DNA from 2 places in the Siminovitchia sediminis genome. Region 2 is predicted to be linked to the other one. Evidence: riboswitches for the same ligand, from Rfam matches in the RefSeq annotation. Region 2 holds a riboswitch; the other holds the start of a gene.

Region 1 (7,989 bases), on a different contig from region 2:
ACGTTTATTCCAGAACAGGTGACGGAACTCACCTTCACTTTGAAATTTGGAAAAATGGAGTTCGTGTAAACCCGGCTCCATATATCAGATAATATGTATTGGATGAGGAAAGGGGGCTGCCTGATGTGGGGCCCTCTTTTTCTTGTATTCTTTCTTATTGTAAGAATAACTGTTTTCCCCGTATGGTAACTACGTGGATGAATGTAGAGGCATTTCTCGATACTAATTTGTCATTTTTATAAATGATCACTGGAGAAATACTCAAGTACCCGTTTTATATGTTATGCCAAAAACGGCCGGTGGAGGAATTCTCGAGTGCTCTGTTTCTATGTATTTGCCAAAAGTGGTCACTGGAGGAGTTCCCGGGTTTTTGTTTTTACAAATAGCGGTCATTGGAGGAATTCTCGAGTGCCCGTTTCCTAAGTTTTTACAAAAAACGGTCACTCGAGGTGGCCTTGAGTTTAATTTACCGAGCCGTCCTCAAGTCCAAGTATGCGAGCATGCCTCGAAAACTCCTTCTACTATATACAGCACCAAGTCACTGGAGGAAATTCTTTTCTCTCACTTCGTATGATCTGCCTTCAGCTCAAGCTCTTTTGCGCTCAGCTGAAAGTGCATACACAGGAGCGTTTTTTTCAATAACCATCAGATTTTCTTTTTTAAATCTTCATCCGCCGGTCCTTTTATGACACTTCCGTCTCCCTTAAATCTGGAGCCGTGACATGGACAGTCCCACGTATGTGTTTCTTCGTTCCAATCTACTTCGCAGCCTTCGTGGGTACATGTCAGATCAACATAATGTATATTGCCGCTCCTGTCTTTATATGCCCCGGCTTTTTCTCCCTCCACCTCTATTTTCGTTGCCTCGTTCATCTCCAGTCTCATGACGTTGTGAATTTCCTGATTCATGCCGATCATCCTTTCCGAATATTGAATTCACATCTTGTAGTTTTCCATACCTGATTGATCCGGAGAATAAACATCCATCGCACTGAGGATGTTACACAGTCGTCATTAGAGATCTTGCCTTCCATCATATTTGCCTGAATAGCTGGCGTATAATCAGGCCATGGATGAAATAGGATGGATTAGAGAAGGCGGGCAGGGATATCATTTCTATTCACCCCTCTGCCTGATACGGCTTAATATATTCAGATCACGTAATATGGTAAAATAAATGAAAGCTTTTGTCTTTCGAGTGAATTGAGCTGCGAGGTTGAGACAATGACAATTACTGCAATATCAACTGCATTAGTTAGTATGATCATGTTATTAAATATTGTGCTGGCCGGCTTCGTGGTTTTTTTAGAGAGAAGAGATGCCAGTGCTACTTGGGCATGGCTGCTGGTCTTATTTTTTGTTCCGGTGGTGGGATTCCTCCTCTACCTGATCTTTGGACAAAACTTGAGCAGGAAAAAAATTTTTGAATGGAAAGATGAAAAGAAAATTGGGCTCATTGATATTACCGAAACCCAGATCAATCTGCTTCGAAGCGGGGATTTCCCCTTTCATGACAATAAGACCGCCCAGTATAAAGATTTAATTTACATGCTTCTTGTCAATGACAGCGCGGTGTTGACGCAAGACAATCATGTGGATGTATTTACAGATGGGAAGGAAAAATTCCATTCACTCATTACTGATATAAGCGATGCAAAAGATCACATTCATCTCCTGTATTATATTATCCGCAATGATAATTTAGGGAGAGATTTATTGAGTGTCCTTACTGAAAAAGCCCGGCAAGGTGTTGAGGTGCGTGTACTGTATGATGCCATGGGCTCGAGGCGGCTGCCCAGAAAATTTTTTCGCCCATTAATTGAAGCAGGAGGAAAAGTCAGTGCGTTTTTTCCTGCCATCCTCCCAAAGCTGAATTTACAGGTGAATTACCGGAACCATAGAAAACTGGTCATCATTGACGGGAAAGTTGGATATATCGGAGGTTTCAACATTGGAGATGAATATCTGGGGTTGAATCAAAAATTTGGATATTGGCGGGATACCCATCTCAAAATATCCGGGAAAGCAGTATTTGCCATGCAGACCCGGTTTATTCTTGATTGGAATCAAGCTTCCAGCAGTAAAATCAGTTACGAAAACCGGCTGTTTCCTGAAGTTCCGCCCATAGGTGATACAGATGTTCAAATTGTTTCAAGCGGGCCGGATTCCGAATGGGAGCAGATTAAATATGGGTATATTAAATTAATCAATTCAGCGAAAAAGTATATTTTGATTCAAACGCCGTATTTTATCCCTGATGCCAGTGTACTCGACGCGTTGAAGATTGCTGTATTATCGGGTGTAGAAGTCCGCTTGATGATACCAAATAAACCGGACCACCCCTTTGTTTACTGGGCAACCTATTCCAATATTGGGGATTTGCTGAAAATCGGTGCGAAAATTTATATATATGAAAATGGCTTTATTCATGCAAAAACAATGGTTGCCGACGGGAAAATTGCCAGTGTTGGAACAGCTAACATTGATGTCCGGAGTTTTCGCCTGAACTTTGAAATTAATGCGTTCTTATATGACCAGATTCTTGTAGAAGAACTGGTGGAGATATTTAAGAAAGACGTGTCCTTATCGAGAGAACTGACATACGGAGAATATTTAGTCAGGCCCAAAATCATTCGTTTTAAAGAATCTATCTCACGCTTGCTCTCTCCTATTTTATAAATATCAGAAAGTGGTAATCAAATTGAATTGGTATACGATCGGATCTCTATCCTTTCCTGCTTCATGGGTGGCTGTTGTGGCAGCCTTTATTCTTACTTATGCGCATATAAGGTGGTATTTTACAAAAGAAACTGCTGAGCGGTACAGCAATGCTTTTTTTATCTTCATACTCATCTGGAAGCTCAGCGTCATTCTTTTCCAATGGGAGTTGGTTAAGCGGCAGCCGCTGTCTGTTGTTTATTTTGATGGCGGTTTGAAGGGGTTTGTGTTAGGGACTGCTGCTGCACTCATCTACTTGCTAAAAACAAATAAATACAGGGCTTTTCATGCAGAGGGATGGATAGTCTTGATTACCGTATATGAGCTTGTCTTCTATTTATTCAATCAAGAGCATATATTGCTTCCAGGGATTCAACTGATCGGAAATCTCCTGGCAATTGTATGGATAAGGAAAAAATCAGGGAACGTGGCCGAGAGTTATCAAATTCTTGTACTGTTTACTGCTTTTCAAGCTTTCATGTATTCTTTGAAAGGCGACCTTCTATCCGTACCAGTGATCACATACACAGCTGTCACACTGCTTCTGGTCGTAACAGCCTGGAAAGGGAGGAAAAAAAACCAATGAGCAAGAAAATATTTGGCTTGGCACTACTTGTACTTCTAGTTGCGATTGTGGCTGTCAATATTGTGCAGGATGTCCGTGAAAATGCTGATACAAAAGCAGCGCAAGAGGAATTTTACTCACAAGCGGATACGATGGAACAGGTGAGTGAAGGGTTAAAAGAGGGGGATCTGCCGCCCGATTTTACACTTGAAACACTGGACGGAGAAACAGTTTCCCTTTCAGATTATAAAGGAAAAAAGGTGATTTTAAATTTCTGGGCTTCCTGGTGTCCGCCATGTAAGGCGGAAATGCCGCATTTGCAAAACTATTACGAAACAAAAGCGGAGCAGGAAAATGTGGAAATTTTGGCTGTCAATCTGACAAACGCCGAACGCGGCGGGGATGTCAGGAAAAAGGTAGAAAATTTTATTGCAGAATTTGGACTGACGTTCCCTGTTCCTCTGGATAAGAATGGAGAAATTGGGGATACTTATCAGGCTTTTACGATTCCCACTACTTACATGATTGATGCCAATGGAGTGATCCACACGAAAATTATTGGCCCGATGGATGAGGAAACCATTCAGGGAATGGTAGCGGATATGGAATAGAACCGATTTTTATATTTTTGTTGACAGTCACCGGAGCATTGGTATATAGTAATAGGCAAGAGCTCAACAGAGCACAGATAACTAAATGAATAAGCAACACTCTTATCAAGAGCGGCGGAGGGATTAGGCCCTATGATGCCCGGCAACCTTCAGGTTTCTGAAAAGGTGCTAATTCCTACAAGTCTTTAAGACTTGGCAGATAAGGGGAGGAATCGAAATAGCGGCCCTCTTCTTATACAGAAGAGGGCTTTTAGTTTTTCCCCTTCCAAGATGGCAGGATCAATAAACGGCTGTAAGAATTACCTGGTTTTCCGATGGATTTATTCAAATTTGAGGAGGAAGAAAAAATGGCACAAGACAAACAATATCAGCAAGAAACGGTTTTATTGCATGGGGGACAACAACCTGACGAAACAGGTGCACGTGCAGTCCCGGTGTACAGAACAACCTCTTACGTATTTAAGGACACAGAACATGCCAGAAAATTATTTGCTCTGGAAGAATCCGGAAATATTTATACACGTATTATGAACCCGACTGTGGATGTATTTGAAAAAAGAATAGCAGAACTTGAGGGTGGAACAGCGGCTGTGGCCCTTTCATCCGGAATGGCTGCCATTGCTTTTTCAATTTTAAATATTGCACGTGCAGGCGATGAAATCATTGCTGCGACGGACCTGTATGGAGGTACATACAATTTGTTCTCCATATCACTTCCGAAGTATGGCATCAATGTGAAATTTGTTGATCCGAAAGATCCGGAGAACTTCCGCAAAGCGATCACACCGAAAACTAAAGCCATCTATGGAGAGACGATCGGAAATCCGAGCCTCCATGTGTTGGATATAGAAGCGGTCGCTGCGATCGCACACGAAAATAACATTCCATTAATTGTCGATAATACGTTTGGTCCATACATTTCCAAACCGATCGAGCATGGTGCGGATATTGTCGTTCATTCTGCGACCAAATGGATCGGCGGACACGGAACAGCCATTGGAGGTATCGCGGTGGATGCCGGCAGATTTGACTGGAACAACGACAAATTCCCTGACTTCGTTGAGCCGGACCGCAGTTACCATGGCATCCGCTACGGTGTTGATGTGCCAAATGCAGCCTTTGCAACAAAACTTCGCGTACAGCTTCTTCGTGACTTTGGTCCGTGCCTAAGTCCGGACAACGCGTTCCTATTGATTCAAGGGCTGGAAACTTTGCACGTTCGTATTGAAAAACATATTGAAAATGCAAAAGCCATTGCAGATTTCTTGCAAAATCATGATGCAGTAGAGTGGGTCTCTTATCCCGGCCTTGAAAGCCATCCTTCCTATGAACTTGCACAAAAGTACTTTCCCAAAGGCCCTGGTGCGATTGTAAACTTTGGAATCAAAGGCGGAAGAGAAGCCGGCAAAAAAGTGATCGACAGTATTCAACTCTGGTCTCACGTGGCCAACGTTGGAGATGCAAAATCCCTGATTATTCATCCGGCAACCACAACACATCAGCAGCTCAGTCCTGAAGAACTCAAAGATACGGGAGTTACCGAAGAACTGATCAGATTGGCAGTAGGGCTTGAGTCTATTGAAGATATCAAAGCTGACCTGAAACAGGCTATTGAAAAAGCGGTGGAAGCCGTCGAACAAAAATAAATCACGAGGCTGATAGCCGGTGTGCAATTGCACGCCGGTTTTTCTTGTGTAATTTTTCATTGAAAAGCGGCCATCTGATATGACTGGAAATACCTGGACAGTTCACTTCAATAAGACAACTCCTTATGGGCAGGGCCATTGGCTGCTTTAAGTGCAGTCATCTATTCTCCGACATTCACTCCGCAAAGGGAATCCATTGAATATAAATTTCTTGTATAGGGGCTGCCATGTAGCTTTCTATTAATCCTTTTTGGGCGATATCTGATTTAGACACTACTTTTTGCTCTACACTCACCGTAAATGCCTGCTCAAATGGAAATTCATCAACGGCTAAGGTGTTTTCGTCCATCCAATGGAGATCGAGCTTCTCCTGTTGAAAACCATGAAGAGCCGGGGACAAGGGGATGCCATTCCTGTAAAAAGGGTGCTCATTTTTGCCTGGTTCATTCAGGCATAAAAACAGGGACAGGTTATCAAATAGCTTCAAAAGTCCGAAATGAAAATGAAATAAATTCCGATCGCTGTCCGGCAAGGAATTAAACCATTTTCTTTGTCGTATCTCTTCTTTTTTTACGAAATCCTGAGCTTCCTCCGAGTTCTCCATCTCCATAAAGTGAGTGTAATGCTTGCTGCACAAAAGCGCGGCATACAGATTTTCCCTGGCAATTTCATCGATTCCATATCTGTAAATCAGCGTCTTTAACGGCATGGGAAAATCCATAAATGTATACGGCGCTTGCTGCTGATCATTCCAGATCGGCGTTTTGTCTGCCGACTTCCAACCACAATCATGCTGGTGGACTGCATAGAACACTGACTCCTGTTTGTCGCCCCTCCAAAGACTTTCTTTCCAATAGTGCAGAAGTTTTCCGGAAACATCTCCATGATGGTGCTGCTCAATCATCACAAAATCTTTTTCCCGCTCTCGAACAATCATGGCATAACCGCCTTTCATTTTTTAAACATGTATAGAAAACACGAAATACACAGGCAATTTATTCAGACCTGCTCCACCAAATCAAACAGTGGGGTCATCCTATAAACTTCTTAGCAAAGGGATGATCATTCTTACTTCTTTTTTCAATGGTTTTGTCTAGCGTAAGCTCAATGCGTTCCTTCGTAACATTTTTCAGAGGAAGGCAGGGTCATCTCATCGAAAACGGCATGGAGCATATGAAAAATGCTTCTCATGATGTCGCTAAATTTCCCTGAATGCCTAAAAAGACTGCCTCTACAGGCCGTCTAATTTGCCCGCACTGATGATTACTTCCACATTTCTTTTCAAAATCGATGTTGTTCATATCGTAACATGAATCTGAAAATTCTTCATAACTTGTCCTCCCCTGGCATAGTTTGAAATAAGGGTAACCGGTTGAGGGGGAAGTCGATGAAAAAGAAATGGCTGGCATTAATAGTCGCCTCCTCTTTATTATTAGGGGCTGGCGGAACCTATGCAGGAATGAAATGGAAAGAATCCAGAAAAGAAGAAAGTCTGATTGAAAGCAGTCCGCGACAAACAATGGCTTCTGATGGCCTTGAAAAGGTTGACCAGGTTTTCCAGTTGATTCAAAAGTCTTACGTGGAGAAAGTTGGCGGTGAGGAGCTGATACAGGGGGCAATCCAGGGGATGGTCCGGACGCTGAATGATCCGTATTCTGTCTATATGGATGCAGAGACGGCGGAACAATTTAATGACAGCCTGGATTCATCATTTGATGGAATCGGAGCACAGGTAACGATTGAAGAAGGAAAACTGATCATAGTCGCTCCTATTAAAAATACACCAGCAGAAAAAGCAGGTCTAAAACCGAAGGATCAAATTTTAAAAATTGACGGAGAATCCGTAGAGGGGCTGGATCTCTATGAGGCCACGAGCAAAATTCGCGGCGAAGAAGGCACTGTTGTCACACTGGAAATTCTGAGAAAAGGGGCGACGAAACCATTTCAGGTAGAGATTACACGTGAGGAAGTCCCCATCGTAACGGTTTTTTCCGATATGAAAAAAGATGGGGATAAGCAAGTGGGCTATGTGGAAATTACTTCCTTTGCAGAAGGTACTTCAAGAGAATTTAAAGATCAGCTTGACACATTGGAAAAAGAAAAACTGGACGGGCTGGTCATTGATGTGCGCGGAAACCCCGGCGGGATGCTTTCCAGCGTGGAAGATATCTTGCAACAGCTGGTAACGGGCAAAAAACCCTACGTTCAAATTGAAGAGAGAAGCGGTAAGAAAAACCCTTATTATTCTGCTCTTGAAAAAAGAAAGCCCTATCCGATTACGGTACTGATTGATGAAGGAAGTGCTTCCGCATCGGAAATACTGGCGGGTGCCCTAAATGAAGTGGAAGGGTACCATCTGGTCGGAGTAAAAACTTTTGGAAAAGGAACGGTACAGCAGGCGATTCCGCTTGATGATGGCAGCAACATTAAGCTGACCATGTTTAAATGG
Region 2 (7,989 bases):
CATGTCCAATAGCGCTTTCAAAGCAAACCAGTTTGCCATTAGCCCGGCTTTCATATCACCGGAACCGCGGCCATATAATTTATTCCCCTCAATTTCTCCACCCCAGGGATCTTTCGTCCAATTTTCAACAGGTTCAGGAGAAACAACATCCATATGCCCATTTAACGTTAATGAAGGGGCTCCTTCCTGTCCTTCCCAAATTCCAATAATGTTTTTCCTTCCTTCGAACGAAAGGCCTGAACTGGAAAACGCCGGATGGTCTTGAATTTTTTCATATTCCGGTTGAACTTCTGCTACAGTTAACCCTATTTCTTCATATTTCTTCTTCATATACTCTGCCATCGCCTGTTCATTCCCAATTACACTTGGAATTTGAACAGCTTTGACAATAGAGCTTACAAGTTCTTCTTTATTTTTTTCAATATACTCCAGTACGTTCTTCTTTACTTCTTCCGACAATGTTCTTCTCCTTTCTACGTAGATGTATATATTTTCAAAATAAAAGGATAAGTATCTATATACATTATAAATCATAGTACTAAAAATAGTTAGTATTTTCTTGAATTCCCTTTCAATTTTTTAAGAAGTTCCAACTCTAAAAAACTGGAAAGTCAATTCAGCCGGTGTAACAACCCATAACCATTCAACGGCGAATTTTACGATGAACGGGTTATATCCGATGACATTGAACAAATATCCGAAAATCATCCGGGTGGCATCCATTGCTTGATGGAGTCCCTCTTTACATCCAACTTGGATCTTTCACTTATATTCATCCAGAAAAAAAATTCGACAAAGTTCTTCTAAAGCACATTGACTTTTGGTTGTAATAGGTATATGATCAAACTTAACAATTTCATTTTGGAAATCTCTTATAAAGAGCGGCGGAGGGACTGGCCCTGTGAAGCCCGGCAACCATTTTTGTTTATATTAAACAAAAACAGGTGCTAAATCCTGCAAAATACAATGTAAACCACATTGTATTTTGGAAGATAAGAGAGGTGCGTGATCTTATTCTGATTTATCAGCCCATGCCTCTCTATAAGAGAGGCATTTTTTGGTGCAAAGGAGATTTCCGTTAGCCTTGAAAGGAGGAAATGTAAAAAAGTTTGATTAGATCTCGCTGAACATTAAAGTGTATGTTGTTTGGTTAAACTTATGAATAATAGGAATAGGAAAAGAGGTAGAAGATAAATGAAAAAGTGGTTATTATCAAGTATACTAGTGGTTGCGATTGCAGCCCTTGCAGCATGTGGCGGAGGCGGTAATGATAATGGTGAAAATCCGGAGGGTCTCCTGGGTGATGGAAAACTAACAGTTGGAACGACTGCGGGTGTTCAGGAGCAGCTGGTGGAAAAAGTACAAGAGCTGGCAGCGGAGCAAGACTTGGAAATTGAAATCAAAACTTTCACTGACTATCCAATCGTGAACGAAGCACTTGCTCAAGGTGAGCTGGATATCAATGTTTTCCAGCATGAACCTTATTTGAATGAATTTAAAGAAGACCGTAACTTGGATTTAATAAAAGTTGCCAACACCGTTAACTTTCCAATGGGTGTATATTCCAATAAAATTGACGATATCAGCAAACTCGAAAAAGGAGCAAAAATCGGGCTTCCAAATGATCCAACAAATGGCGGCCGCGCCTTACTTCTATTCGAACAGGCCGGATTAATCAAGCTTAAAGAAGATGCAGGGGTAACAGCAGGATTAAATGACATTGAAGAAAACAAGAATGACTATGAGTTTGTTGAATTGGAAGCTGCGCAAATTCCACGCCAACTTGACGAGCTTGATGCGGCGGCTATTAACTCAAACTACGCAATGGAAGCTGGTTACATTCCAGCAGAAGATTCCATCTTTATTGAACCCAAAGACTCACCTTGGGTGAATATTGTTGCAGCAAGAACTGAAAATAAAGATGACGAAGCAATTAAGCAATTTGTAGACCTGTATCAATCTGAAGAAATGGAGAAATTCATTGAAGAAGAGTTACAGGGTTCAGTAATCCCTGGGTGGTAAGCAGTAACGCGGAAGACGGCTGATTAGGGCGGCAAACGCTGGAGAAAAAAACAGTGAGGGCGTTCTTTGCCTTCATTGGTTTTTCGAAGCAGCTTCGAGCCTCGCCGTCTGATGCCGGTCACCAAGAAAAGTAGAAGGGCGACGGTCAGCGCATACTATTGGGCTGAACCTGAAGCTGAAAAAGTCGAAGGCGGATGCAGCTGGGTTATATATGGCAGCCTCCGCCTTTTCACGAGACTGGGATTACACTAGGATCAGAAACTTCTCAGATGAATTTTATCCGGCAATTGAAGAAGGGAGCAAAACCGAATGATTGAACTAGTGGGGATCTCTAAAACATTCAATGGTAAGCAGGGGCCGATTCATGCTTTAAAAGATGTGTCCCTTTCTGTAAAAAAAGGTGAAATATATGGAGTGATCGGCTACAGCGGTGCTGGAAAAAGTACACTGATCCGATGCGTAAATCTACTTGAGAAGCCAGATCAAGGTTCAGTAAAAGTAAAAGATGAGGACTTGACAAAGCTTTCAACCAATCAGCTCCGAAAAGCCCGCGGGGATATTGGAATGATCTTTCAAGGGTTCAACCTCCTAAAGACAGCGACAGTCTATGACAACATCGCCATTCCATTAAAATTAACAGGGTTAGATAAGGAAAATGTAAAAGAGCGGGTGGAAAGGTACTTAAAAATAGTCGGGTTGGAGCAAAAGCACAATGCCTATCCAGCCGAGTTATCCGGCGGGCAAAAACAAAGAGTGGCGATTGCAAGAGCCCTCTCCTTTGAACCCGAAATTTTATTGAGTGATGAAGCAACCAGTGCCCTTGACCCGGATACTACAGAAGCAATCCTTGATTTGCTGTTAAAAATCAATAAGGAATTAGGGATTACCATTCTATTAATCACCCATGAAATGAACGTGATTCAGCGGATTTGCGACAGAGTCGCTGTTATGGAGAATGGGGAAATCATTGAAGAAGGAAAAACAAAAGATATCTTTACAGCTCCGCAGCATGCAACAACCAAAAAGTTTGTCAGCAGCCTGTTTAGCCATAATATTCCAGAAGATATTCTTGCAAACTTGAATAAAACCGGCCAAGTAGTTACCCTTTCCTTCTTTGGAGAAACATCCGGAGAGCCGGCTCTTGCCAAAGTCAGCAAGGAATTTGATATATATCCAAATATCCTGGCAGGAAGCATTACTCAATTAAAAGATGAGTCGTTTGGACAGTTGGTTGTCCATTTTCAAGGTGATCAGGAAATCGTGCAGAAGGCTCTTCAGTTACTGGAAAATAACAATGTAAAAGTGGAAGGAGTGACGTTGGATGACAGCCATACAGGAGTTTATTGATAATTGGGGAGAAGACATCTGGGTCTCAGTTATACAGACCTTTCAAATGGTCAGCATATCATTGGCCATCTCCATTTTGATCGGGCTTCCTTTGGGAGTACTGCTTGTGATGACAAGACCCGAAAAAGCGTGGAGTAATAAATTTGTTTTTGGCTTTTTAAATCTCATTATCAATATCATTCGTTCTATTCCTTTTATTATTTTGTTATTCTTTATTCTCCCTTTTACAAAGTTTCTGGTTGGTACATCAATTGGTGTAAGAGGAGTCATTGTTCCATTGGTCATCTACACGGCTCCTTATATTGCAAGATTAATGGAGACCGCGTTGCTGGAGGTGGACCGCGGTGTCATCGAAGCCTATGAGGCTATGGGAATCAAGACAAGGCAGATCATATGGCATGTACTTGTGAGGGAATCTCGCTCCTCTATCGTACTCGGTTTAACCATTGCCACCATCTCTCTCATTGGTGCAACGGCCATGGCAGGACTTGTAGGCGGCGGCGGTCTTGGAGACCTGGCTTATCGCTATGGACATCTCCGCTATGAAGTAGACGTGATGTATGTAACGGTTATTTTATTGATCATTCTTGTCCAAGGAATGCAGTCACTGGGTAACCGGGTAGCAGCCAAATTAAAGAAAGATTAAAGTTGGGTTGAACTCTTTGCCTCACATTACTTTAAAAAGAAAGCAGGAATGTATGATGAAAAAATGGTTATTAGCCTGTTCTTTATTTTTGGGACTATCCGTACTTGCAGCTTGCGGCGGAAACAGTGATGACTCTGCTGAGAATGAAACAAAAGGGCTTCTTAGCGATGGAAAGCTAACTGTTGGAGTGACAGCCGGCGAACATGAAGAGATTATGGAACAAGTTAAGGAACTGGCAGCTAAACAGGATCTTGAAATTGAGATAAAAACTTTTTCAGACTACCCTATCGTAAATGAAGCTTTAGAACAGGGAGACCTTGATCTGAATGTATTCCAGCATGAACCGTATTTGAATGAGCAAAAAGAAGACCGTAACTACGATATTGTCAATGTCGGGAATACCATTACGACTCCAATGGGAATCTATTCAAACAAAGTTCAAAATCTGGATGATTTGGAAGAAGGCGCAAAAATTGGGCTGCCGAACGATCCGACAAACGGCGGGCGCTCCCTTCTTTTATTTGAAAAAGCGGGATTAATCAAACTAAAAGAAGGTGTCGGAGTAACCCCTTCCCTCAAAGATATTGAAGAAAATCCAAACAACTATGAATTTATTGAGCTGGAAGCAGCACAAATCCCACGTCAATTGGATGAGTTGGGAGCGGCAGCCATAAATTCCAATTATGCCATTGAAAGTGGACTGGTCCCCACGGAAGATTCCATCTTTATCGAAGATAAGGACTCACCATGGGTAAACATTGTTGCGGCCAGAGCTGAGAACAAGGACGATGAGGCAATCGATCAATTCCTATCCATTTATCAATCGGATGACATTAAACAATTTATCGAGGACACATACCAGGGGTCTGTAGTTCCTGGGTGGTAAGAAAAGCGGGTGCGACTTGCTCACATAAGACAGGCGCTGAAGAAGGCGCCTTTTGCCTTCAGCAGTGCCTGGGCTTATGACCTCGAGGGGCTAGGCGCCGAAGCTGGACAAGCAGAAAAGCGGAGGCGACTTGCTCAGCCCCGACAAGCATAAGACAGGCGCCGGTTGTACAACGTGGATAGCTAACGGCTGTAAGAGAAAGTCCTTATAGGAAGCTTTCTCTTACAGCCGTTTTTTATTATGATAGATCAGAAAGATCCCTACTCTATAAAGTTTTCAGACATTCATATGTAAATCATGCTAATATAAAAATATGATGATAAAAGGAGGAGTATCGTGCATAATCCAACTATTCAGGTCACAATGGCAAATATACGTGACCAATTTCCATCATTAAAACGAACTTATAACGGAAGGCAAGTAGTCTATTTTGATGGCCCAGGCGGAACACAAATGTGTCAGCCTGCGATTACGAGAATGATGAACTACATAGAAAACGGAATGGCCAATCTCGATGGCCTGTTTGCAACGAGCAAAGAGACAGAAGCCATTCTTACACAAGCGAGGGATGATATCGCCTCATTGATCAATGGCTATAAAGACGGGGTTTTTTTTGGTAACAACATGACCTCTCTCGCCTATCCTATTTCCAGAATGCTATCGCGGAATTGGGGAGCAGGAGACGAGATTGTAGTAACGGAACTAGACCACTCCGCCAATGTCGATCCCTGGGTACAAGCTGCTGAAGAAAAAGGGGTGAAAATCCAAAGAATTCCTGTACATACAGGTTCCCTTACATTAGACGACTCTGTCATCGAGACGATGATTCATTCCAGGACGAAAGCGGTCTTCCTCGGACTCGCCTCCAATGGCGTCGGTACGATTAATGATGTTAAGCCATACATAGACGCCGCTAAAGCTGCAGGGGCAATCACGGTCATTGATGCCGTGCAAGCAATCCCGCATATAGCTGTCGATCAACAGGGTTTGGGAGCTGACTTGGTTCTGGGTTCAGGGTATAAAGTGTTTGGACCACACATTGGATTTGCATCTATGAACCCTGCATTATTCTCAAGTTATCAACCTTATAAACTGATTCCTGCCTCCAATGAATACCCCTCTGCCATGGAAACAGGAACAATAAACTTCGAGGGAATTGCAGCCATGAGCGGGGCGGTTGAATTTATTGAGAGTTTAGGGGAAGGCGATTCCAAAAGAGAAAGAATTGTACATGCATACGAAAAGTTTGAACAACACGAACAGGAAATGGCCTCTTTTTTAAAAGAGGAACTTTCCAAAATAAAAGGTGTAAACCTGTATGTGCCTGCCAGCCAAACCCCTTCCACCCCAACGATATCATTTGTTGTTGAGGGGCTTCTCTCAAGCACCATCAGCAAATATTTAGCAGACGAACATTCTATTTTTGCAGGCCATGGCAACTTTTATGCCCACCAGCTGGCCCAAAAACTGGGTGTCATGAAATATGACGGATGGCTTCGTGTCGGCCTGTCACCTTATAACACGTTAGAGGAATGCGAGAGATTTATAGATGCTTTGAAAGAATGCATAACCATTCACCTATTAAAACAGAGACAATAGATGATGATGTCTTCCAGAGCAACAAAAAAAGCAATTGCTCGGAGGTATGACAGGTATAATCTAAAAAGCGGGATTTTCGTTTCGGAGAAAGGCTATTCTCCGCTCTGAGGTTAAGTAATGATTCTTAAAAGACATTGCCCCAGTGTTCTATTGCTTATAGTAACAAACAAGAAGCCGAATCGATATCGGCTTCTTGTTTTATTTACTTTCTGATCAAACTGTACACGGAAGCACCCACAAGCTCACCTGCCTCTTGCAGCCGCTCCTTGCTTATATATTCTACTGTGTCAAGCGGTGTATGATAATAAGGCTCAAGGTTTGCTGTATCCGGCTCGCGTCTGATGAAATTAATAGCCGGAATACCGGCTTCATGGAAGGATACATGATCGGACGCTCCGCGTTGATACAAGATTAGTTCGGATGGCGTTCCAATTCTTGCTGCTGTTTCCATAGCCGTATCACTTACAATGTTTGCTTGTCCATCTACTGCATTTAAATAGATAGCTGTGGCATTTTCCCAAGCCGTTCCGACCATGTCCAGGTTGAAATTTGCCAAGCTCCGGCTAATTTCATTCCCGCTTAGCCGGATTACATAATATTCTGAACCCAGGAGACCAATTTCTTCAGCTCCTGCAAATACAAAGCGCAGCTCTTTTTCAATAGGATAGCTCTTTAAAATCCGTGCCAGTTCCAAGGCAACTGAGGTTCCTGAAGCATTGTCGCTCGCTCCCGGTGCAAAGGGAACGCTGTCAAAATGGGCAGATATATGAACAATATCATGATTCGAACCCCTTTTTGGCGATCTGGTTGCAATGATGTTTTGAGAGGTGGCACTCTTCAGCTTTTCCACCGTGAATGTGACTGTTTTTTCTTGCAAAGCAATATCATTCAGTAACGCTATTCCACTAGCCTTGGATATCCCGCCAACCGGAACGGTTGTATCCCCTCCAATTGATGGGTTTAATGGTCCCGGTTGATCGACATGATCATAGATCAATACACCCGTTGCACCTGCTTCAACTGCATGAGCCACCTTTTCCTGAAAGGTAATTTCTCCCCTTGAAATAAGAGCTATCTTACCGGCGGCATCTGTCGTAAAATCTTCCGGTTTACCGAGTTTTGCATCGAATAACATGGCCGTCAGTCCTTCTGCAGGGGTGGCAGCTGAACCGGCAGGAACAATCATCATTACCTCGTTCCCATCGCTTGTCTTTAAACTTCCAATCATTTTATCAGGAATGTTGAACTCTTGTGTCTCTACATGATAACCGTATGATTCCAGTCGCTCCTCGATAAACTCCGCGGCTTACTTCTCTTCTTCAGTACCCGTTACTCGAGGCCCAATAGTCTCGGATAAATAATGGATGTCTCGGAATATTCTTTCCGAATCAACCCTGGAAATGACCTTTTGATCGTAAGCCTTTGCACTTGGGTTCTCTTGCTTTGAGGAAGCCTCAGAGAAGGCTGGTGCCTGAACTACAAAAAAGCT

What was found. A riboswitch is a leader RNA that binds a small molecule or an ion and turns the genes downstream of it on or off. The one in region 2 is predicted to bind S-adenosylmethionine.
Region 1: linked by a shared signal. The riboswitch ahead of ACFSCZ_RS13075 (O-acetylhomoserine aminocarboxypropyltransferase/cysteine synthase family protein) and the one ahead of ACFSCZ_RS00375 (MetQ/NlpA family ABC transporter substrate-binding protein) in region 2 are both predicted to bind S-adenosylmethionine.

Annotation. Positions count from the first base shown of each region.
Region 1 covers NZ_JBHUEO010000037.1:104,779-112,767, reverse strand. Annotated here, with positions in the region: gene ACFSCZ_RS13100 (murein hydrolase activator EnvC family protein) at 1-92, shown strand, start outside; gene ACFSCZ_RS13095 (Rieske 2Fe-2S domain-containing protein) at 646-897, opposite strand; gene cls (cardiolipin synthase) at 1,225-2,679, shown strand; gene ACFSCZ_RS13085 (hypothetical protein) at 2,702-3,304, shown strand; gene ACFSCZ_RS13080 (peroxiredoxin family protein) at 3,301-3,894, shown strand; SAM riboswitch class I at 3,994-4,100, shown strand; gene ACFSCZ_RS13075 (O-acetylhomoserine aminocarboxypropyltransferase/cysteine synthase family protein) at 4,242-5,540, shown strand; gene ACFSCZ_RS13070 (DUF3891 family protein) at 5,716-6,477, opposite strand; gene ACFSCZ_RS13065 (S41 family peptidase) at 6,928-7,989, shown strand, end outside.
Region 2 covers NZ_JBHUEO010000001.1:67,691-75,679, reverse strand. Annotated here, with positions in the region: gene ACFSCZ_RS00380 (ArgE/DapE family deacylase) at 1-459, opposite strand, end outside; SAM riboswitch class I at 870-999, shown strand; gene ACFSCZ_RS00375 (MetQ/NlpA family ABC transporter substrate-binding protein) at 1,195-2,022, shown strand; gene ACFSCZ_RS00370 (methionine ABC transporter ATP-binding protein) at 2,332-3,369, shown strand; gene ACFSCZ_RS00365 (methionine ABC transporter permease) at 3,344-4,015, shown strand; gene ACFSCZ_RS00360 (MetQ/NlpA family ABC transporter substrate-binding protein) at 4,071-4,901, shown strand; gene ACFSCZ_RS00355 (cysteine desulfurase-like protein) at 5,238-6,500, shown strand; gene ACFSCZ_RS00350 (DUF4910 domain-containing protein) at 6,703-7,689, opposite strand; gene ACFSCZ_RS00345 (hypothetical protein) at 7,807-7,989, opposite strand, start outside.